Regions from separate parts of the Vibrio sp. NH-7 genome, predicted to be linked through region 2. Evidence: riboswitches for the same ligand, from Rfam matches in the RefSeq annotation. Region 2 holds a riboswitch; each other region holds the start of a gene.
The links. Region 2 has a riboswitch for thiamine pyrophosphate ahead of thiC (phosphomethylpyrimidine synthase ThiC). Riboswitches for the same ligand answer to the same signal wherever they lie in the genome.
Positions count from the first base shown of each region.

Region 1: another riboswitch for thiamine pyrophosphate. It lies ahead of thiD (bifunctional hydroxymethylpyrimidine kinase/phosphomethylpyrimidine kinase); the one in region 2 lies ahead of thiC (phosphomethylpyrimidine synthase ThiC).
Region 3: another riboswitch for thiamine pyrophosphate. It lies ahead of thiB (thiamine ABC transporter substrate binding subunit); the one in region 2 lies ahead of thiC (phosphomethylpyrimidine synthase ThiC).

Region 1 covers NZ_CM132188.1:1,451,459-1,459,131, forward strand. Annotated here, with positions in the region: gene ACUALS_RS20905 (permease) at 1-546, shown strand, start outside; gene ACUALS_RS20910 (LysR family transcriptional regulator) at 593-1,504, opposite strand; gene ACUALS_RS20915 (MFS transporter) at 1,641-2,816, shown strand; gene ACUALS_RS20920 (hypothetical protein) at 2,984-3,268, shown strand; gene ACUALS_RS20925 (phosphatase PAP2 family protein) at 3,292-4,038, opposite strand; gene thiD (bifunctional hydroxymethylpyrimidine kinase/phosphomethylpyrimidine kinase) at 4,197-5,027, opposite strand; TPP riboswitch at 5,103-5,215, opposite strand; gene ACUALS_RS20935 (LysR family transcriptional regulator) at 5,344-6,246, shown strand; gene ACUALS_RS20940 (hypothetical protein) at 6,316-6,468, opposite strand; gene ACUALS_RS20945 (PhoX family protein) at 7,133-7,673, opposite strand, start outside.
Region 2 covers NZ_CM132187.1:3,036,613-3,044,285, reverse strand. Annotated here, with positions in the region: rRNA gene ACUALS_RS14165 (23S ribosomal RNA) at 1-2,470, shown strand, start outside; rRNA gene rrf (5S ribosomal RNA) at 2,562-2,677, shown strand; tRNA gene ACUALS_RS14155 (tRNA-Asp) at 2,720-2,796, shown strand; tRNA gene ACUALS_RS14150 (tRNA-Trp) at 2,859-2,935, shown strand; gene crcB (fluoride efflux transporter CrcB) at 3,514-3,897, shown strand; TPP riboswitch at 3,966-4,064, shown strand; gene thiC (phosphomethylpyrimidine synthase ThiC) at 4,190-6,130, shown strand; gene ACUALS_RS14135 (thiamine phosphate synthase) at 6,130-7,545, shown strand; gene ACUALS_RS14130 (HesA/MoeB/ThiF family protein) at 7,532-7,673, shown strand, end outside.
Region 3 covers NZ_CM132187.1:2,707,565-2,715,237, reverse strand. Annotated here, with positions in the region: gene ppa (inorganic diphosphatase) at 1-96, opposite strand, end outside; gene fbp (class 1 fructose-bisphosphatase) at 261-1,280, opposite strand; gene mpl (UDP-N-acetylmuramate:L-alanyl-gamma-D-glutamyl-meso-diaminopimelate ligase) at 1,593-2,954, shown strand; gene ACUALS_RS12535 (flavin prenyltransferase UbiX) at 2,973-3,596, shown strand; TPP riboswitch at 3,649-3,780, shown strand; gene thiB (thiamine ABC transporter substrate binding subunit) at 3,838-4,845, shown strand; gene thiP (thiamine/thiamine pyrophosphate ABC transporter permease ThiP) at 4,855-6,459, shown strand; gene thiQ (thiamine ABC transporter ATP-binding protein) at 6,443-7,147, shown strand; gene yjgA (ribosome biogenesis factor YjgA) at 7,203-7,673, opposite strand, start outside.

The DNA.
Region 1 (7,673 bases), on a different replicon from region 2:
GCTTGTGGTGAACCAACTTTGCCAGTGGCAGCGCAGAGCACTTGCTGTAGCACCAACGCCGAACCTAAAATTAAAGTCAGTTGCTGTGGTCCAGATGGCAGCGCCACTGCAACGCTCATTGAAAGCAAACAACCAAGCCGTTGGATGAATATCTGGTTATCCACTTGGAAAGACTTTAAACAAGTTTTCCCGTACTTGATGCTAGGTATTGCGATCGGTTCATTTATCTATGGCTTCATTCCGACGGAGTTGATCGTTGAATACGCTGGTGCAGGTAAATGGTATGCGATTCCTGTTGCTGCGGTTATCGGTATTCCACTCTATATTCGTGCTGAAGCCGTCATTCCATTAAGTGCAGCTCTGGTACAAAAAGGCATGGCGCTAGGATCTGTGATGGCATTGATCATTGGTAGTGCAGGAGCAAGTTTGACGGAAGTGATTTTGCTTAAGTCGATCTTCAAAAACCAAATGATCGCGGCTTTCTTGACTGTCATTTTAGGGATGGCGATAGGCGCAGGCTTCCTGTACAGCGTGCTCTTTGGTTAAACAAATCGTGATAAGCAGACCACTCTGCTTATCACAGACCATTTTTCTAGGCATCGAACGCAGTATACAAGTGTTCTAAAAACAGTCGCATTCGCTTGGGTAGATAATCGCGGCTTTGATAGATAACGTGTAAATCTGCGCTTTGACCGACACTAACCTGACTAAAATTCTTCGTATAGCCATCAAGCAAGGTGACCAAACGGCCTTGAGCAATGTCTTGTTGGACATCTAGAATCGACTTCATGACGATCCCTTCACCGTCAATCGCCCACTGACGAAGCACCTCCCCATCATCTGAATACCGTTTTGGCATGATAGAAATGGATTGCTGCTCCCCATTAGCGGCAAAATACCAATGCTGCAGCGCTTCATTCCCTCTTATCAATGCAAGACATTGATGAGCCATCAAATCTGTCGGGCTTTTTGGCTCTCCGTAATCTGCAAGGTATTGAGGAGATGCGCACAGCACTCGCTGGCTAGTTGCTAACTTGCGCGAAATCAGTTGGCTATCTGCTAGCTCCCCATAGCGAATCACCAGATCCAGCCCAGACTCTGCCATGTTGCTTAACCCATCATTCAAATAGAGAAAGGGAATCACATCGGGGTACTTACGACAAAAAGAAGAGAGCAATGGCGCAATGTATTGCTTACCTATGTCTTTCGGAGCCGAGATTTTAAGCGGTCCTTTTACCTCTGTGGTCCCGGTTTGAAGCACATTCTCAGTCGCTCGAACGCTTTCCAATATTTCAATACACGATTGGTGATAAAGCGCCCCTGCATCCGTCAAAGACAAATGACGAGTGCTTCGATTCAGCAACTTCACACCATAGCGCTGCTCTAAATTTTGCAGCCTCGCCGTCACCGTCGCGGGCGATAGCCCCAAAGCTCTCCCGGCTGATGCCATGCCTCTGTGATGAACAATGGCAACAAACATTTCCATATCGGCGAACTTATCCATGCTCCTACCTCATTATTTGGATTAGCTGAATAATAAATTCAAATAATAGCCAATTATCAAATTTTTTCGAACCAATATACTGACGCTATTCAGACAAGTCCCTCGACTTGCCATCGAAACCCAAAATGAGATTGCTATGAAAAATGAAAAGATGCCACTGCAGGTGTGGATTCTAACCTTAGCTGCCTTCGCAATAGGCACAGCAGAATTTGTTATTGCGGGCATATTGCCTCAAGTTGCTCACACTCTTTCAATTACTGAAGGTCAAGCGGGCTACCTAATTAGTGGCTACGCACTTGCGATTGTGTTTGGCGGCCCACTCCTCACGATATACCTCGCTCGTTTCAATAAGAAGAAGGTGCTGGCTGGGCTAATGGTGCTATTTATTCTTGGTAACCTACTTTCTGCTTACGCCCCAAACTATTGGATATTGATGACCAGCCGCGTAATCACAGGTTTGGTTCAAGGTCCGTTTTACGGTATTGGTGCTGTGGTTGCGACAGGACTGGTTAAAAAAAGCATGGCTGGCCGCGCCGTTGGACAGATGTTTGCAGGCTTAACCTTAGCAAACGTGTTAGGGGTGCCAGGGGGCACTTGGATTGGTCTGCAATTTGGATGGCATACTACCTTCCTTACCGTCGCGGCCTTCGGTGCCATCGCTTTGTTCTTTATTGCGGTTGTGATTCAATCAAATGGACACGAGCAAGCAAAAGCGGTCAAAACTCAGTTAATTGCATTTAAGAATCCTCTACTTCTCATCAGTTTAACGGTTACCGTATTGGTTTGGTCGGGCTTTATGACCTTGTATGGTTACTTAGCGCCCATCGCTATGCACGTTAGCGGATTCGATGCGCAAGACGTAACATGGATTCTCGTTATCGTTGGGATTGGTTTGATCATCGGCAACCATCTGGGTGGACGTTCCTCAGATAAAAATCTTCATAACGCATCCATCTATTGGGCTTTGGCAATGATTGTTTCACTGCTTTTGGTTGGGCTAAGCCTTAGCCATTCTTGGTTCTTTATCGCTGCTGCCTTTGTATTCGGTATTGCCTCTTTCGCGAATGTTCCAGCTATGCAGTTACGAGTCATGAACCACGGTGGCGAAGGACAAGAGCTCGCGGCAACTGCAAACATCTCCGCGTTTAATTTGGCCAACGCATTTGGCGGGTTCTTAGGAGGTGTGGTGATAGACAGTCACTTTGGCGCAGGCATGATTCCATTTGCCGCTGTAGTGGTCCCTTTGATCGGCGTGATCTTTATCGTCAGAGCCAACCGCAGAGAAATACTGAGCCCCCTCAGCCAAGCCTAACGAACAAGCTGCCTCTGGCAGCTTTTTTTAATGCCAATGCTGACGTTGTCAGCAAAAATCGTCGCGTTTATTAAGCCAGATCAATCTTGGTATTTATTTCGAGTAGCGTTCAAATTCCCTATCCTACACTTGTTTAAACACCCGTTCACAATAGTAAGGAGCCGCTTATGATTTCCGTACATAGAGACTATCAACTTCATGACCAAAACCATGCTCATGTGGAGATCAATCCTGTCGGCTTACTTGATGTCGACATTAAGGAAAACAAGGTTCGTCACCAAGCCGAATTTTCTGAGCTGAGCTTTAGAAAAGTTGGCCAATATACTCGATTGTCTGCTCAGGGCGAGCAAAAACCTTGGCAACTTGAGTTAACCAACAAAGACGCGGAAGAAATCAACCGCTTGATTGATTCAGCCAACGAAGAGTTAGAGACGCTAATGCGGGATCTCTAAACAAACGCTTTATTTGAGCCGGTCTATTTGTGAGTCAAGATTGGAAGCTTGAGGAGGATCTTTTCGCTCAAAGTATGGAACTGAGGCACCAATAGATAAACCGCGGAAACAAAGACGATAGAACCTACAAGGTCTATTGGTCGGTGCATTCCGAGCCACAGTCGGCTATACGCAACACCGAGCCCCCACAACATGAGCGCAGCGGCGAGTCCGTACTCTCTTGATTGCACAAATAGCCCACCAAAAAACGCGATACAGATGGCCACGAAAATCGTATGACCTGAAGGAAACGAATAATCTTTTTCGCCTTGCCAATGACGAGTTCTCCATTGGCTTACTTGAGTCGAAATGCCATCAATAACTTCAGCTTTTTGTGTCGAGTTGAGCTTGTAAAAATGCTCCGGCTGCGGAATGAGAAGCTGGTGAGACAAAAGTTCCGTGTAAGGTCGAGGGCTTTCTGTCATGATTTTCAGCCCAGTTTTGGCCGCAAAACCAATCAACAAAATCACCCCCAGTTGGACGCCGTTGGCAAGCAAGTTTTGAGTAGACGGGCGTTTTCTCCAGACCAACAATGACAGCACTAGCAAGGTAATGAGAAAGCCTTGTGAGCCAGCGGAATCGGTGAGAAGAGTATAAAAAAGCCCTTCTTCGAAAGAGACGTCACCCAGTAAATCGATATGACTAACTAGCAGTGACATTGGAGAAACCAATAGCACCAAGATGGCCAATAACCCCAAGCCATACTGCTTTTTCATCAGATAGTTTTTCACTCGAATTCACCGCTCCACAACTCAACATGAACCGTATTAAACGCCTGTTTGTTGCGAGCTTTATCAACACTATGTCAATTCGATGAAAGTTCATTTCAGCAGCCAAAGATGATCGCAAAACGACGTCAATTTCCTCTTTCACTCGAGTCAATAAAGGGCTATCTCACATTGATATGACCGGGGAAAAAGTGATGAACTGGGCCATGGCCACGACCCACTGTGAGCTCATCAGCATGAGAGATCGCTTGAGAAATATACTGCTTGCCAAGATACACCGCCTTGTGAAGACGATTCCCTTGAGCGAGATAAGACGCAATCGCTGATGACAAGGTGCAACCAGTGCCGTGGGTATTTTTCGTCGCAAAGCGTCGCGCGCGCAATAAGTCACTACTTTTGGCCTCAATCAGTAGGTCATTGCTGTTGTCATCGCTCTCAAGGTGCCCTCCTTTGAGCAAAACAGCATTCGCTCCGATCCCTCTCAGTTGCTCTATCATCGCCCCCATATCATCCTCGGTTTTAGGCACTTGCCCGCCAATAAGGGCGGCGGCTTCTGGCAAATTAGGAGTAATGAGATCGGCCAATGGCAGCAACTCACGCTTCAAGACCTCTATCGCGCGGTGTTTTAGCAACAAATCGCCACTGGTCGCCACCATCACAGGGTCTACCACAAGATGCTTTGGTTGATATTGACGAATCTTTCGCGCAACCATGTCGATGATTTCGCTGTCTGCGAGCATCCCTACTTTTACAGCAACGATGTTGAGATCTGAAAAAACGGCATCGAGCTGACTTTCAATATGAGCAACGGGGATAGGATGTATGGCGGATACACCGAGGGTGTTTTGTGACGTGATGGCAGTAATGACCGAACACGCATAGCTTCCGGTTGCAGAGATGGCTTTGATGTCGGCTTGAATGCCCGCGCCGCCGCCACTATCTGAACCAGCAATGGTCAATACGATGGGGATATTGTCTTGTGAATGTGGCATGAGTGCTCCTATTACAAGACGTACAGGAACTCTCATCCAGCAGAGAAATTGCCAGCGAGTGCGGACACTCTACCCAGTGTCACGCGAATAGTTCCCTACGTCAGTGTTAACTGAATCAGGTTCAACGGGTCTCGCAGTGCGATCTCAGCCATGCCATCGATGATGGTCAGGCCCCCCGACTATTTGCTGAGAATAATAACAGCAATCATAAGCGTGATGCACACAATAATTTTGCCGTTCAGACAAGGGTTGCTACACAAACCAGTAATTATCGCTTAATCTAATTTTCATAATGGAATTTTATGAAGTCAGCATCATGCTCAACCCTACTTGGTTAAAAACGTTTACCACTCTTATCGATACAGGCCACTTTACCAAAACGGCAGATAAGCTGTTCATGACTCAGCCAGGCGTCACTCAGCACATAAAAAAGCTTGAGGAAGCATGCGGCTATCTATTGATTAAGCGAGATAAGAAAAGTTTCTCGATTACCGAGCAAGGAAGCGCCGTTTACGACTACGCCAAACGTCTTGAGAAGAGTGAACAGCAGCTCCTTGCCTCATTGGGCGAAGACGATCCTTATGCCGGAACCGTGTCGCTCTCTTGCTCCGGTTCAATGGCCCTGATGCTTTACCCCGCCTTGCTGGAGTTGCAAAGTCATCACCCAAAACTCATTCCACAAGTCGAGGCAGCGCCGGAGCATAAAATCCTCAATGACATACTTGACGATCGCGCCGACCTTGGGATTGTGACACGAGTGCCGAATGACGCTCGCTTCCACAGCGAAAAACTCGGGCATGAGCCTCTGTGCCTGATGTTACCCGCCAAGCATCCTGCGAGTAAGCAGCCAATGAGCGTAGACACTCTCAAGCAGCTAGGGTTTATTCGTCACCCTGATGCTGCCCACTACTTCGCGCTCTATTTTTCACAGTTCGATGATCCCGAGCTCGCTAGCCTAGCCATGAATGACGTCCCGATGACGGGCTACGTCAATCAGATTGCGCAAATTCTTCTGCCTGTATCGAAAGGACTAGGGTTTACTATTTTGCCCAAAAGCACGTTGGAAAGTTTTACCCACCGAGAGCAGGTCACGGTCTATCCATTACCAAGCTCAATAACCGAGAGCCTCTACTTACTTTCAAAAAAGAACCGCGATTGGCCGGCAAGGTTTAAGACCGTTAAGGAGACCATTGAGCACAGTATTGCAAAGAGAGAATAGCGGGGAGTATATAGTAAGGCAGGCACTAGGAGGACCCGTAGGTGCCCCCTGCGCGACTGAGTGGGTAGCTTATGCTTCTAGAACTTCTTCACCGAGCACTTCCGACAATAGAAGTTGGTCGGTCTCATCGAGCTTCATTCCTAACACAGGTAGACCGTGTTGGGCAGTCCAACAACAGAAGAAAACCACAATTGCTAATGCGAATAGAATCACTGATATCATAGCCTAATCTCCTCCATGGTTAACATCACCAATACCTGGCTAACCATAAGATGCCGCTAAATCGCGAAGGCCGTCATGCAATACTTTATTCTTTTACGTTTGGGAATCACACAGCGCAAAATCGCGCAAAGTTGTGTTTCTGTATCGTGCAGTGTATTCGTATTAACTATTGAAATCGACTTGGTCTAAACACCTTTGGTTAGTTTGGGTACTCTTTCAATATAGACATACCGTACAAACGAAGCAACTAGATTTAGTAGCTAATTTATACAAAGTCACACTTTTCTTGCTTTTGAGCTTGCATCCCGCTCAAGACGGCAAAATTACCACTTAAACTTGCGCTAACTTTCCTCTTGCGAGAGCAATTAATTGACAAAAAAGTGACTGAGAGTTGACGTTACAAGCTTGTAAAAAACCAAATCTAGCACGTAATTAACTCCCAACAAGGCGCGATATTTCAGTGTTGCCCTGTCTTTGCGGAGAGTAATTGGTAAAAAACAGCCTAGCCATTGCTGTTTCAATAATGGAGATATTATCCATTTTTGGCTTTTAGGCTTTGTGCAGTACAGATAGTCGCGCTGGTATCAACTTTTAAGGAACTGAGAATAAAAAAAGCTCCAGAGTCAGGCACTCTGAAGCTTTGATTACACCACTTTAATCGTGATTATGCGCCAATCACGCCGCCATCTTCACGGGTGATCGCCATGATCGTTGAACGCGGCTTGCTGTTACCACCACCTGGGAAGTGAGAAGGCGCGCCTTTTTCACCTGGGTGCTGGACACCCACAAACATCGTTTTGTTGTCTGCTGAGAAAGTCAGCCCCGTGATTTCACATGCAATTGGCCCTGTCAAGAAACGGCGAACTTCGCCAGTCATTGGGTCACCACACAACATTTGGTTGTTGCCTTGTCCTGCAAAGTCCCCTTTGTTCGAGTAGTTACCATCGGTTTGAATCCACAAACGTCCCGCAGAGTCGAAACCAATCCCGTCTGGGCTATTGAACATGTTATCTGCGGTAATGTTGGCACTTCCTGCATATAGGTTACCTTTGTGGACCTCAGGGTTACCTGCAATTAAGTAAAGGTCCCACTCAAATCCCGCACTGGTATGGTCACCGGCTTGCGGTACCCAACGCACAATTTGACCGTAGTGGTTTTCTTTACGAGGGTTAGGACCACCAACAGGTTGACCTTCTTTCACACCT
Region 2 (7,673 bases):
TACTACTGACTGACCGATAGTGAACCAGTACCGTGAGGGAAAGGCGAAAAGAACCCCTGTGAGGGGAGTGAAATAGAACCTGAAACCGTGTACGTACAAGCAGTAGGAGCACCTTCGTGGTGTGACTGCGTACCTTTTGTATAATGGGTCAGCGACTTATATTCAGTAGCAAGGTTAACCATCTAGGGGAGCCGTAGAGAAATCGAGTCTTAACTGGGCGTCGAGTTGCTGGATATAGACCCGAAACCAGGTGATCTAGCCATGGGCAGGTTGAAGGTTGAGTAACATCAACTGGAGGACCGAACCGACTAATGTTGAAAAATTAGCGGATGACTTGTGGCTAGGGGTGAAAGGCCAATCAAACCTGGAGATAGCTGGTTCTCCCCGAAATCTATTTAGGTAGAGCCTCGGACGAATACTACTGGGGGTAGAGCACTGTTAAGGCTAGGGGGTCATCCCGACTTACCAACCCTTTGCAAACTCCGAATACCAGTAAGTACTATCCGGGAGACACACGGCGGGTGCTAACGTCCGTCGTGGAGAGGGAAACAACCCAGACCGCCAGCTAAGGTCCCAAATTATAGCTAAGTGGGAAACGATGTGGGAAGGCTTAGACAGCTAGGATGTTGGCTTAGAAGCAGCCATCATTTAAAGAAAGCGTAATAGCTCACTAGTCGAGTCGGCCTGCGCGGAAGATGTAACGGGGCTAAGCTATAAACCGAAGCTGCGGCAATGACTTTTAGTCATTGGGTAGGGGAGCGTTCTGTAAGCCGTTGAAGGTGTGTTGTAAAGCATGCTGGAGGTATCAGAAGTGCGAATGCTGACATGAGTAACGATAAAGGGGGTGAAAAACCTCCTCGCCGGAAGACCAAGGGTTCCTGTCCAACGTTAATCGGGGCAGGGTAAGTCGACCCCTAAGGCGAGGCCGAAAGGCGTAGTCGATGGGAAACGGGTTAATATTCCCGTACTTCTTACAATTGCGATGGGGGGACGGAGAAGGCTAGGTGGGCCTGGCGACGGTTGTCCAGGTTCAAGTGCGTAGGCTTGAGAGTTAGGTAAATCCGGCTCTCTCTAAGGCTGAGACACGACGTCGAGCTACTACGGTAGTGAAGTCATTGATGCCATGCTTCCAGGAAAAGCCTCTAAGCTTCAGATTGTAAGGAATCGTACCCCAAACCGACACAGGTGGTCGGGTAGAGAATACCAAGGCGCTTGAGAGAACTCGGGTGAAGGAACTAGGCAAAATGGTACCGTAACTTCGGGAGAAGGTACGCTCTTGACGGTGAAGTCCCTCGCGGATGGAGCTATTGAGAGTCGCAGATACCAGGTGGCTGCAACTGTTTATTAAAAACACAGCACTGTGCAAAATCGTAAGATGACGTATACGGTGTGACGCCTGCCCGGTGCCGGAAGGTTAATTGATGGGGTTAGTGCTTGCACGAAGCTCTTGATCGAAGCCCCGGTAAACGGCGGCCGTAACTATAACGGTCCTAAGGTAGCGAAATTCCTTGTCGGGTAAGTTCCGACCTGCACGAATGGCGTAATGATGGCCACGCTGTCTCCACCCGAGACTCAGTGAAATTGAAATCGCTGTGAAGATGCAGTGTACCCGCGGCTAGACGGAAAGACCCCGTGAACCTTTACTACAGCTTGGCACTGAACATTGACCCTACATGTGTAGGATAGGTGGGAGGCTTTGAACCCGGTACGCCAGTATCGGTGGAGCCGTCCTTGAAATACCACCCTTGTAGTGTTGATGTTCTAACGTTGACCCCTTATCGGGGTTGCGGACAGTGCCTGGTGGGTAGTTTGACTGGGGCGGTCTCCTCCCAAAGAGTAACGGAGGAGCACGAAGGTGGGCTAATCACGGTTGGACATCGTGAGGTTAGTGCAATGGCATAAGCCCGCTTGACTGCGAGAATGACAATTCGAGCAGGTGCGAAAGCAGGTCATAGTGATCCGGTGGTTCTGAATGGAAGGGCCATCGCTCAACGGATAAAAGGTACTCCGGGGATAACAGGCTGATACCGCCCAAGAGTTCATATCGACGGCGGTGTTTGGCACCTCGATGTCGGCTCATCACATCCTGGGGCTGAAGTCGGTCCCAAGGGTATGGCTGTTCGCCATTTAAAGTGGTACGCGAGCTGGGTTTAGAACGTCGTGAGACAGTTCGGTCCCTATCTGCCGTGGGCGTTGGAAGATTGAAGGGGGCTGCTCCTAGTACGAGAGGACCGGAGTGGACGAACCTCTGGTGTTCGGGTTGTGTCGCCAGACGCATTGCCCGGTAGCTAAGTTCGGAATCGATAACCGCTGAAAGCATCTAAGCGGGAAGCGAGCCCTGAGATGAGTCTTCCCTGACCCCTTGAGGGTCCTAAAGGGTTGTTCGAGACTAGAACGTTGATAGGCAGGGTGTGTAAGTGCTGTGAGGCATTGAGCTAACCTGTACTAATTGCCCGTGAGGCTTAACCATACAACACCCAAAGGGTTTTGATGGACTCGATACAAGAATTAACTTGATTGTGTTTTGAGAGCACAAACAGCTTTCCAGATTAAAGAATTTGCTTGGCGACCATAGCGATTTGGACCCACCTGATTCCATGCCGAACTCAGAAGTGAAACGAATTAGCGCCGATGGTAGTGTGGGGCTTCCCCATGTGAGAGTAGGACATCGCCAGGCTTTAAATTATGGACACTTGCTTGATAGCGAGTACGCCACTGCGGAGTGGTAGTTCAGTTGGTTAGAATACCGGCCTGTCACGCCGGGGGTCGCGGGTTCGAGTCCCGTCCACTCCGCCACTTATTTCGAAACCTCGCTTAATGCGAGGTTTTTTCGAATCTACAATTTGAAAAGATTCTACAGGGGTGTAGCTCCAATTGGCAGAGCAGCGGATTCCAAATCCGCGTGTTGGGAGTTCGAATCTCTCCACCCCTGCCATATTTAAGGCTCTAGTCGAAAGACTGGAGCCTTTTTACTTTTTGATGTTGAAGTAATCAATTGGCAGAGCAGCGGATTCTCCGACTTATCAAAAACAGCGCGAGTTGGGAGTTCGAATCTCTGGAGCGCCAGCCCGGTCCACCTCTGCCATATTCAAAAGCCTCAGAAGAAATGCTGAGGATTTTTCGCATTTAAGCAATGTTATTTATCTTGAGTCGCTAGTTCGATTGAGACTTCACCTTGTCAGTCTCTTCTGTTTCTAACATATTCTAAGCTCTGGCGGGGTTATTTGTGTGAGCTAGTCATATTAACAGAGTAACTATTCTCGCTCGTACAGTTCAAAGACTAAGCTCTGTCCACAAATAAGTCATCTCTACACGGAGGAAATTCATTGAAGTTATCCCTCCACCCTAGGCTAATACGATAAAGTTGTATGCGTGTATTATTTGTATACAACGGGAAAAGTGATGCCTGTAACTTTTGAAATTTCAAACTTTGATTTAGATAAGTTAGCCATTTTCTGATCGATAAATAGCGAGTAAAAGCTACAATAGTGAGCAGTTAAATATGGGGGTGTCATGGGACAACTGTCTATTCTTGGGTTTATTGCACTAGGTGGAGCATTTGGTGCGTGTTCTCGTTACCTAATTTCTGAGCTGTGTGTCGTATTGCTGGGGCGAGGTTTTCCTTACGGTACGCTAACTGTTAATGTGGTTGGCTCTTTCATTATGGGCTTGCTCATTGCAGCTTTCGAAAATGAGCTGATTGCAACTGAGCCTTGGCGTCAAATCATTGGCCTTGGTTTCCTTGGTGCATTAACAACGTTTTCAACATTCTCTATGGATAATGTCCTTTTGATGCAGCAAGGTGCTTTTTTTAAGATGGGACTTAATGTACTGCTTAATGTTGTTCTGAGTATCTCTGCAGCGTGGATAGGATTCCAGCTACTTATTAAGAGTTAGCAATACGGCTCTTCTCGTTATTTTTATACAGGTCGGCTTGGTTTAACCAAGCCGATTTTATATACTATTTTCACTTGTCGGAGTGCCATAAGGCTGAGACCGTTAATTCGGGATCCGTTGAACCTGATCAGATTAGAATCTGCGAAGGGAACAGGAGAAGAGATCACTATATTTTCCCATCAGTGATCTATCTATATTCAAGCAACACATTTTGTGGTGTCTTGAAACCTCTTGTCGCATCTTTCCGCCAAGCATTTTTATCCAAACTAATTACAAAGCAAGGAAAAATGCTATGTCGAGTCGCAAGCAAGCGAGACTGGAAGCAAAACAGTTCATTGATACACTCTCGGTACAGCCGTACCCAAATTCAAGCAAAGTTTATGTAGAGGGTTCACGTCCTGATATTCGTGTGCCAATGCGCGAAATATCACTTGCTGATAGCCTTATTGGAGGCACTAAAGAAGCCCCTATTTTCGAGCCTAATGAGCCAGTTCGCGTTTACGATACCTCGGGTGTATACACAGACCCAAATCACACCATAGACCTTTACAACGGCTTACCTAAGCTGCGAGAAGGGTGGATTGAAGAGCGTGCCGATACTGAACTACTTGATGAAGTAAGCTCGCTATACACCAAAGAGCGCCTAGAAGATGAAACGCTAGACGAGCTTCGTTACGGCAATCTACCACGTATTCGACGTGCCAAAGATGGGCAATGCGTGACTCAATTGCACTATGCTCGCAAAGGCATTATCACCCCAGAAATGGAATATATCGCTTTGCGTGAAAATATGGGGCGAGCTCAATACCGTGATGAAGTGCTGAATCAGCAGCATCCAGGTCAAAGCTTCGGGGCGAACCTACCAAAGGACATTACCGCCGAGTTTGTTCGTAAAGAAGTCGCCGAAGGTCGCGCAATTATCCCTTCTAATATCAACCACCCAGAATCCGAACCAATGATCATTGGCCGTAACTTTTTGGTTAAAGTGAATGCCAACATCGGTAACTCATCGGTCACCTCTTCGATTGAGGAAGAAGTAGAGAAGTTAGTATGGGCGACGCGCTGGGGCGGGGATACCGTTATGGACCTTTCTACTGGACGTAATATTCACGAAACTCGCGAGTGGATTCTACGTAACAGTCCGGTTCCGATCGGTACCGTACCAATGTACCAAGCGCTTGAGAAAGTGAATGGTGTTGCGGAAAACCTTAACTGGGAAGTGATGCGTGATACTCTTATCGAGCAAGCAGAGCAGGGCGTTGACTATTTCACTATCCATGCCGGTTTACTACTTCGCTATGTACCAATGACAGCAAAACGCGTTACTGGCATCGTTTCTCGTGGTGGTTCGATCATCGCGAAATGGTGTTTAGCCCATCACCAAGAGAGCTTCTTATATACCCACTTCCGAGAGATCTGTGAAATCTGTGCCAAGTATGATGTGGCACTTTCTCTCGGTGATGGTCTGCGTCCTGGTTCGGTTGCCGATGCTAACGACGAAGCGCAATTTGCAGAGCTTCGTACCCTTGGTGAGTTAACCAAGATTGCGTGGGAATACGATGTACAGGTGATTATTGAAGGCCCTGGCCATGTTCCAATGCATATGATCAAAGAGAACATGGAAGAGCAGCTAGAGCATTGTCATGAAGCTCCTTTCTACACACTTGGTCCACTGACGACAGACGTCGCTCCTGGTTACGACCATATAACTTCAGGTATTGGCGCTGCTATGATTGGCTGGTATGGCTGTGCGATGCTTTGCTACGTCACTCCAAAAGAGCATCTTGGCTTACCAAACAAAGAAGACGTGAAAGTAGGCATGATCACTTACAAGCTTGCTGCACACGCCGCTGATTTGGCGAAAGGGCATCCTGGAGCACAAGTTCGTGATAATGCGCTTTCTAAAGCTCGCTTCGAGTTCCGCTGGGAAGACCAATTCAACTTGTCGCTCGATCCAGATACCGCACGCGCTTTCCATGATGAAACCTTGCCTCAAGAGTCTGGAAAAGTTGCTCACTTCTGTTCGATGTGCGGACCAAAGTTCTGCTCGATGAAGATCTCGCAAGAGGTACGAGAGTATGCGAAAGACACTGAGCAAGTTGCTGCGGACCAAGCTATCTCAATCAAAATGCTGGATGATCCTTTGGAGGGGATGCGTCAGAAATCGCAAGAATTTAGAGATACAGGTTCTGAGCTGTACCACCCAGCAGCACATGCCGAGGTAAGTGACTAATGAGCAAAATCCTTATTCCGTCATCATTGATAGAACTAACAGGTTTAGTTCAGCAATGTTTGTTGTTGGCGAAAGAACAGGGTTTTAGCATCGAAGACATTGAGTTGGGTGTGAGCCCAACTCAATCTATTCAGCTTGTTCGCGACCAACAGACCACACGCATAACGACAGATCTTATTGATGGTTATGACTCTGAGCATGAGAGTTCATTGGTGCTCTATTACCGCTCTGCTTTATCAGTAGAAGCGTGTGCTAAGCAACCGTCGAAAGCGATTTATATTGGCATTGCTGATACGCAGGTATCCGATGAAAAGGAGAAAGTGCATCAGCTTGATATCTGGCGTCACCCAATTAACAACGAAGTGAGAGCGCTTTCCATTAAGTCCAAACCCAACGCAATGTTCGATCCCGAACATCACCTTGCTTGGATAGTAACGCTGACAGTACTCGATTTTCCTATCGAAGATGCATTAACACTTGCTCGAGGAATGCTAACTCAACAAGCGAATGTTTCACGTGAAACACTGTTGAATGACAACCTTGACGAGGAACGATCCGTTCAGTGGGCTGACCAATTTGATGATTTCCCCACACCTGTACTGGAGGATAACCGACTAGGTATTCAAGTTGGTTGGTCTGCCCAAGGTGAGAGTGTTAGCTTTCCAACTCTAACTAAGCAAAGTCTGGGGCTCTATCCAGTTGTTGATGATGTTGATTGGATTGAGCGTCTACTGCCACTCGGCATCAACACTATTCAACTGCGAATCAAGAACCCACAACAAGCCGATTCAGAACAACAGATCATTCGAGCAATTGAGCTAGGTCGTCAGTATCAAGCACAAGTGTTCATCAATGACTATTGGCAGTTGGCAATCAAGCATGGCGCTTATGGCGTTCACCTAGGACAAGAAGACATAGAAGAATCGAATTTGGCTCAGCTAACCAAAGCCGGCATTCGTCTTGGTCTTTCTACTCATGGTTATTACGAACTACTGCGCATCGTACAAATTCATCCTAGCTACATCGCGCTAGGGCATATTTTCCCAACCACCACAAAACAGATGCCATCGAAACCACAAGGTTTGGTTCGCTTGGCTCTGTATCAAAAGCTGATTGATAGCATTCCTTACGGAAACAAAGAACTGGCTATCCGTCCTGCAAAAGACAAACAAGTAAGTGGTTATGTACGAGGCTTTCCGACTGTCGCAATTGGTGGCATTGACCAATCTAATGCTGACCAAGTTTGGCAAACGGGCGTCTCTAGCTTGGCAGTAGTGCGTGCTATTACCTTGGCAGAATCCCCTCAATTCGTCATCGAGTTCTTCGCCCAACTGATGAAGGGAAGACAGCTAACGTTTACTGTTCAGAATAGTGAATTAGCGAATACCAAGAGAGGCGAGCATGCTCACGGATAAGCAGTTCCTTCGCTATCAACGCCAAGTCGCTCTGCCTGAAATTGCTGAAAGTGGGCAAGAGCGCTTGAGCAAATCGCATGTGCTGATCATCGGTTGTGGTGGGTTAGGGAGCGCAGCGAGTTTGTACT
Region 3 (7,673 bases), 330 kb from region 2:
TTCGTATTTTATCGGATCAGCATTGGCGGGAATTTCAATCACAACATAGATGTCATCGGGTAGAGATTTGCCTGTTGGTACGTCGTTTAAGCTCATTGCTAAAGTTCCTTTTTGTCTAAGTATGGGCTGAAATTTAACCAAAATACCTTACTGCTAAACTCGGTTTTTTGTAAATATTTGCGGCGAGACTTTGCTCAAGAAAATCAGATTATTCATGTATGAATAAAGAAAAGGCGCTCGATGAGCGCCTTTGTAGAAGGTTATTGATCGTCGTCTCGATTGAGCTCGAGGAACTCCTCAACCTTTTTCACCATGTTCTTTGAGCCCACGAAAAACGGTACACGCTGATGTAGTTCGGTAGGTTTGATGTCCATAATGCGATTCACGCCATCTGACGCCACGCCACCAGCTTGCTCGATGATGTAAGCCATTGGATTGCATTCGTATAGTAAGCGCAGTTTGCCGCTTGGGTGACTTTGCGTGCTTGGGTAGAGGTAAATACCACCCTTGAGTAGATTGCGGTGGAAGTCCGCGACTAAGGAGCCGATGTAGCGCGAAGTGTAAGGGCGCTTCTCGCTTGGCGCATTTTCTTGGCAGTACTTGATGTACTTTTTCACACCCATTGGGAAGCGAATGTAGTTTCCTTCGTTAATGGAGTAAATAGTGCCGTCTTCTGGGATCATCATGTTTTCATGTGACAAGCAGAATGTGCCAAGTGATGGGTCATAAGTGAAACCGTTAACTCCGTTACCAGTGGTGTATACCAACATGGTCGACGAGCCATAGATCACGTAACCAGCCGCAACCTGTTTGTGACCAGGTTGCAGGAAATCTTCTTCGGTTGGCGGAGTACCAATCGGTGAAACACGACGGTAGATAGAGAAAATCGTACCCACTGAAACGTTCACGTCGATGTTTGACGAACCATCAAGTGGGTCCATCAGCACAACATATTTTGCGTTTTTGTTGAGTTCTTTATTAAATGCTACTGCTTCGTCTTCTTCTTCACTCGCAACACCACAAACTTGGTCGCGAGCTTCTAGCGCTGCTTTAAACTTCTCGTTGGCGTAGACATCGAGCTTTTGCTGATCTTCACCTTGGACATTTTCTGTCCCGACTGCACCTGTAATGTCACCAAGGCCTGCGGCGTTGATTTCACGGTTTACAATTTTTGCAGCAAGGCGAATTGAAGAAAGTAGGGATGATAGATCACCGCTAGCGTGGGGGAAGTCCGCTTGCTTTTCAACAATGAACTCGCCAAGGGTGCGCATTCCAGACATGGTTATTCCTTAAAAGTCGCTTCTAAATAGTGGGGGATGTGGCATGGATGATCTCTATTTGGATCGTTTCGAAATGCCTGAGCTAAGTGTAAGAGCAGGATCTTTTTATTGGTAATGAACTAACTGCTTGAGATCTCAATTTATTTGTCGACTCTTTGCTGTGTTTTCATGACTCGTTTGGCTGGAATCAAGCTGTACACGGAGTGTGCGGTTGAGTAAGGCTTGTGTCATACAGTGATCAAAGTTGTTCGCTTTTTAAGGCTTTATCGCCATAATGAGTCCACTATTATTTGCCTGAAACAGGGTCAGTTTATGCATATTCATATCTTGGGGATTTGCGGCACATTTATGGGTGGTGCTGCAGTATTAGCTCGTCAACTTGGTCATAAAGTGACGGGGAGCGATGCCAACGTTTACCCGCCGATGAGCACGTTGCTTGAATCTCAAGGTATTGAAATTATAGAAGGATTTGACCCTTCCCAGCTTGAGCCTGCGCCAGACCTTGTGGTGATAGGTAATGCGATGAGTCGCGGCAACCCATGTGTCGAGCACGTACTTAACACTAATCTGCGTTACACCTCTGGACCGCAATGGTTACAAGAGTTTTTGCTGCACGATCGCTGGGTTCTAGCGGTCTCAGGTACGCACGGTAAAACCACTACATCAAGTATGCTAGCTTGGATCTTGGAAGCCTGCGGTTACCAGCCTGGATTCTTAGTCGGTGGTGTACTCGGCAATTTTGGCGTTTCTGCTCGATTGGGCGAAAGTATGTTTTTTGTTGTGGAGGCAGATGAATATGACAGTGCTTTTTTCGATAAGCGTTCTAAGTTTGTCCACTACCACCCGCGCACGTTAGTGATGAATAATCTAGAGTTCGATCACGCAGATATTTTTGATGATCTTGAAGCGATTCAGCGCCAATTCCACCATTTAGTGCGTACGGTGCCGGGCAATGGCCGTATCTTTGCTCCGAAACAAGATAAGGCTTTAGCCGATGTGCTCGAGCGTGGCTGCTGGAGCGAAACGGAATTCAGTGGCGAGCAGGGTGACTGGCAAGCAGAAAAAGTGGTGAATGATGGTTCTCACTTCAAGGTTTTTTTCCAAGGCAACCAAGTTGGGGAAGTGCGCTGGGATTTGGTGGGCGATCATAATGTCGACAACGCTCTTATGGCTATCGCAGCAGCAAGGCACGTCGGTGTAACGCCAGATCTTGCCTGTGACGCGCTCGGAAAGTTCATTAATACTAAGCGACGTCTGGAGTGTAAGGGAGAAATCGCAGGCGTGACGGTTTACGATGACTTTGCCCATCATCCAACGGCGATTGAACTCACTTTGGGTGGCTTACGTAACAAGGTAGGTCAACGTCGAATTCTTGCCGTACTTGAGCCACGCAGTGCAACCATGAAGCGCGGTGTCCATAAAGAGACACTGGCTGCATCGTTGCGAGCCGCTGATTCTGTATTCCTCTATCAGCCTGACTCCATTGATTGGTCTGTGGAGGATGTGGCTCAGCAATGCACTCAACCCGCTTGGACATCTAAGGATGTCGATGCGCTTGTCGAGATGATTGTTGCTGAGGCTCAGCCCGGCGATCAGATTCTGGTGATGAGTAACGGTGGCTTTGAAGGCATTCACGGTAAATTACTCGACCAATTGGCAAACAAGGCAAATTAGCAAAGAAGTATGCATTCAATGAACAATAAACAGAAAGCGATCACATTAGCCTTCACAGGGGCATCTGGCGCGCCTTATGGGCTGCGCCTACTAGAATGTTTGATCGCTGCCGACTACCAAGTTTTTCTTTTGATCTCCTCAGCTGCCCGCGTTGTGTTAGCCACAGAGCACGGCTTAAAGTTGTCTGCAAACCCTGAGTCGGCCAAGCAAGCGTTGGTCGAACATCTAAAGTGTGACGCTGATAAACTGATAGTCTGTGGTAAGGACGATTGGTTCTCTCCGGTTGCGTCGGGCTCTGCGGCACCGAAGCAGATGGTGGTTTGCCCTTGCTCTGCAGGCAGCGTGGCAGCGATCGCTCACGGCATGTCAGACAACCTGATTGAACGCGCAGCCGATGTGGTGATGAAGGAGCGCGGTCAACTATTGTTGGTTGTTCGTGAAACCCCGTTCTCGACGTTACACCTTGAGAATATGCACAAATTGTCCCAAATGGGCGTTACGATCATGCCAGCTGCGCCCGGTTTTTATCATCAGCCCAAGTCGATTGAGGATTTGATCGATTTCATGGTCGCTCGTATTTTGGATCATCTGGGTGTGGAACAAGGTTTGGTTCCTCGCTGGGGATATGATCACCGAGATTGATGGTTAGAGGAACGACTCTAGCTATTGAGTCTCATAACTATTACAATCAAGCCGATACTCATCGGGGAGCTATTCATTGAGTCAATGAAGCTGAGATCGAACCCTTACCATTTCGCGGTAAGTGTGTGGGACCCGTAGACCTGAACCAGATAATGCTGGCGTAGGAATTGAGTTAGGACATGCTGATTTTCAATCCAATTGTCCCTCAAACCTGTGCCGCTCAACAAGGAGAGAGCGAGCAGTGAAAACCACTCTGAGCACCATTTCATTCAGCGCAGTTGCGTTGGCCACACTATCTTCATTTTCCGTTACCGCCGCAGAAAAAGCGCTGACAGTTTACACTTATGACTCTTTCGCAGCCGATTGGGGCCCTGGTCCTAAAGTCGAAAAAGCTTTTGAAGCTCAATGCGGTTGTGACGTGAACTTTGTCGCGCTAGACGACGGTGTCTCTATCCTTAACCGCCTACGTCTAGAAGGAGAGAACAGCAAAGCTGACATCGTTCTTGGTTTAGACAACAACTTGATGGCGGAAGCAAAAAAGACAGGCTTACTCGCTGAGCACAGTGTCGATACGACTTCAGTGACACTGCCAAATGGTTGGAGCGATAACACTTTTGTCCCTTACGATTACGGCTACTTTGCGTTTGTCTACAACAAAGAAAAACTCGCGAATCCACCAAAAAGCCTCAAAGAGTTGGTGGATTCTCGTGATGACTTAAAGGTGATTTATCAAGACCCGCGTACCTCAACACCGGGTCAAGGTCTGATGTTGTGGATGAAGTCGGTGTATGGTGATGAAGTGACTCAAGCATGGCAAAACCTTGCGAAGAAGACCGTCACTGTGACTAAGGGATGGTCAGAAGCGTACTCCATGTTTTTAGAAGGGGAGTCTGATTTGGTTCTCTCTTACACCACCTCACCTGCGTATCACTTGATTGCGGAAGGGGACGCGAAGTTTGCTGCGGCCGATTTTGCGGAAGGTCACTACACGCAAGTTGAAGTGGCAGCAAAGGTGAAAGGCTCGAATAATCAGGCTCTTGCAGATCAATTTATGGCATTCATTCTCAGTGATGAGTTCCAATCTGTGATGCCAACGGGTAACTGGATGTACCCAGTAACAAGCGTAGAGTTACCTCAAGGATTTGAAACCTTGACTGTGCCAAACAAGGCATTGAGCTTCAGTGCGGATAAAGTTGCGGAAAACCGTAAGACTTGGATCCGTGAATGGCAAAGTGGGCTGACGTTCTAAGGGTATTTTTTGCGAAGCATTCCCAAAATAGGCTTATGGGTCGCGATGTTCATCGCGACCTTTATTATTTCTGCCTTAGCCGCTTTACTGATTGAAGCGCCCTCTTTGAATCTCGCTCAGGTGTGGCAAGACCCGTACTACCGCCACGTTACCAAGTTCAGTTTTTACCAATCTTTTCTTTCGACGCTGTTAAGTGTTGGGCTCGCTATACCAGTAGCTCACGCGCTTTCTCGTCGTCAATTTCCGGGTAAAAACTTGTTGCTGAAGCTGTTCGCAACCACGTTGGTATTGCCTGTCTTAGTCGGAGTGTTTGGCTTGCTTGCCATTTATGGCAATAGTGGTTTGTTGGCCGATGGTTTTGCCTACTTTGATAGCAAACTGCCTTTTTCGATTTATGGTTTGAACGGTATTTTGCTGGCGCACCTGTTTTTTAATTTGCCCTATGCGAGTCGGCTTTTGCTGCAATCTTTAGAGTCCATCCCAGAAGAGCAGCACAAACTCTGTGCGCATCTTGGTATGGGGGCGTGGCAAAAGTTCGTTTGGGTTGAGTGGCCACGCATAAAGCAGCAGCTTGCTCATGTTTGTGGTTTAGTGTTTATGCTCTGCTTTACCAGTTTTGCGACCGTAATGGCGCTTGGTGGCGGACCAAAATCGACGACCATTGAACTCGCCATCTATCAAGCGATCAAATTTGATTTCGATTTGCAAGCCGGTGCGCTATTGGCGATATGGCAGATGACGCTTTGTGGCATCATGGCGCTGATCATTCAGCGTTTGGGTAAACCGATATCAGTAAGCTCCGTGAGTACTACGAACAACCCCTATTTAGCCGGTAATCATTGGCGCAATAAAGTGTGGGATTACAGTTGGATTGGGCTCGCCGCCATATTGGTTCTGCCTCCTTTGGCAATGGTCATTGTCAGCGGTATCAATAGCCATGCGGTCCAAGTCTTTACAGATCCGCGTTTTTGGCATGCACTTTGGGCATCGCTGAAAGTGGCGACCCTTGCGAGTATGATCGCTTTGTTGGCGGGTATTACCATCTTGATCACCAGTCGTCGACTCCGGCTTAATGCTCGAGCGCGGCAAGCGGATCATATTGAACTGATCGGCACCATTATTTTGGTCACCCCCGGCTTGGTTGTTTCGACTGGGTTGTTTTTGTTGCTGCGCTCATTTACGGATGTATTCAGTCTGGCTTTCGTGGTGGTCGTGGCGGTGAACGCGCTGATGGGGCTTCCCTATGTGATTAAAACGCTCTCTCAGCCGATGCTACAGGTCGAGCAACAGTATCAGTATGTGTGTGCAAGCCTTGGGATGAAAGGGTGGCAACGGTTTAAAGTGGTTGAGTGGCGGGCGCTTAAAAAACCGATGGCGCACGCATTTGCTATTAGCTTCATGTTTGCGATTGGCGATCTGAGCGCGATTGCCTTGTTTGGTAGTCAAGAATTTCGCACTCTACCACTCTATCTGTTCCAGTTGCTGGGAAGCTATCAGATGGATGCGGCGGCGGTCGTTTCCCTGACATTGCTTCTTCTCAGTGTTGGCTGTTTCACGCTCATCGAAACGTTGTTTAAAGCGAACAAAAAGGTCAATCATGTTATCTCTGACTAAAGTGGATTATTACTACCACAACGAGTTGTTTCATTTTGATGTATCCGTTGAACAAGGTTCGATCACCGCCTTGATGGGACCAAGTGGGGCGGGCAAGTCGACGTTGCTGGCATTAGTGGCGGGATTCATCGAGCCTGTCAGTGGTTCGATTAGCGTGGAAGGGCGTGACATTGTTGGTTTAGAACCGCACCGGCGACCTTTTGCGATGTTATTTCAGGAACACAACCTATTTGCTCACCTGACCGTCAGACAAAATATTGGGCTTGGTTTGCACCCTGGGCTAAAGCTCAGTGATGAGCAGCAACGGAAAGTGGAGTTGGCGGCGCAGCAAGTGGGCGTGGCTGACTATCTTGACCGATTGCCAGAGCAGTTATCTGGCGGGCAGCGTCAACGAGTCGCCTTGGCGCGCTGCTTTGTGCAGTCTCATCCAGTTTGGCTGCTCGATGAACCGTTTTCCGCGCTCGATCCTATCTTACGTGAAGAAATGTTATCGCTGGTGGCAAAGTTAGCCAAAGAGAGAAATATCACCGTGCTGATGGTGACGCACCACATCAGTGACGCTAAAGCCATTGGCTCCGATTTTATCTTTGTTGCCAACGGGCGAGTGGAAGTGGCAGCAGGCGTTGAACAGCTCGTTTCCAACCACAGTAACCAAGCATTGAGTGAGTTCGTCAGAGCAGGCGAATAGAGGGCTTAAAGAAAAAGGATTGATGTGCGTGCATCAATCCTTTTTGTATTTGGTGCTAAACGTCTTCGTCGCTCAGCGCTTTTAGAACTTGGAAGATTTCGCGGTAAGATTTCGCAGGCTTACCTGCTTTTTTCTCTTTTGCCGCTTGGCGAGCAAGTTGACGCAGGCGCTGGCGATCTGCGTTTGGATAGAGTTCCATTGCATCGCCAATGGCTGCATCACCCTCTTCAACAATGCGGTCACGCAACTGCTCTAGCTTATGCAGGTGCGCTGTTGCTTGTGAGTGCTTATTGCGAACCCTGTCTAATGCGGCTTGCAGTGGCTCAGGATCTTCAAAGCGCATCAATTTACCAATGTATTGCAGTTGGCGGCGACGCGCTTCGTTTTTGAATCGTTGCGCATCTTTGATTGCTTCTGCGAGATCTTCGCTAAGCGGAAACTTTTCCAGCACAGAAGGTTTTAGGCTCACGAGCTCTTCACCTAACTGCTGCAGTTCTTCCATGTCGCGTTTCATCTCGGTCTTACT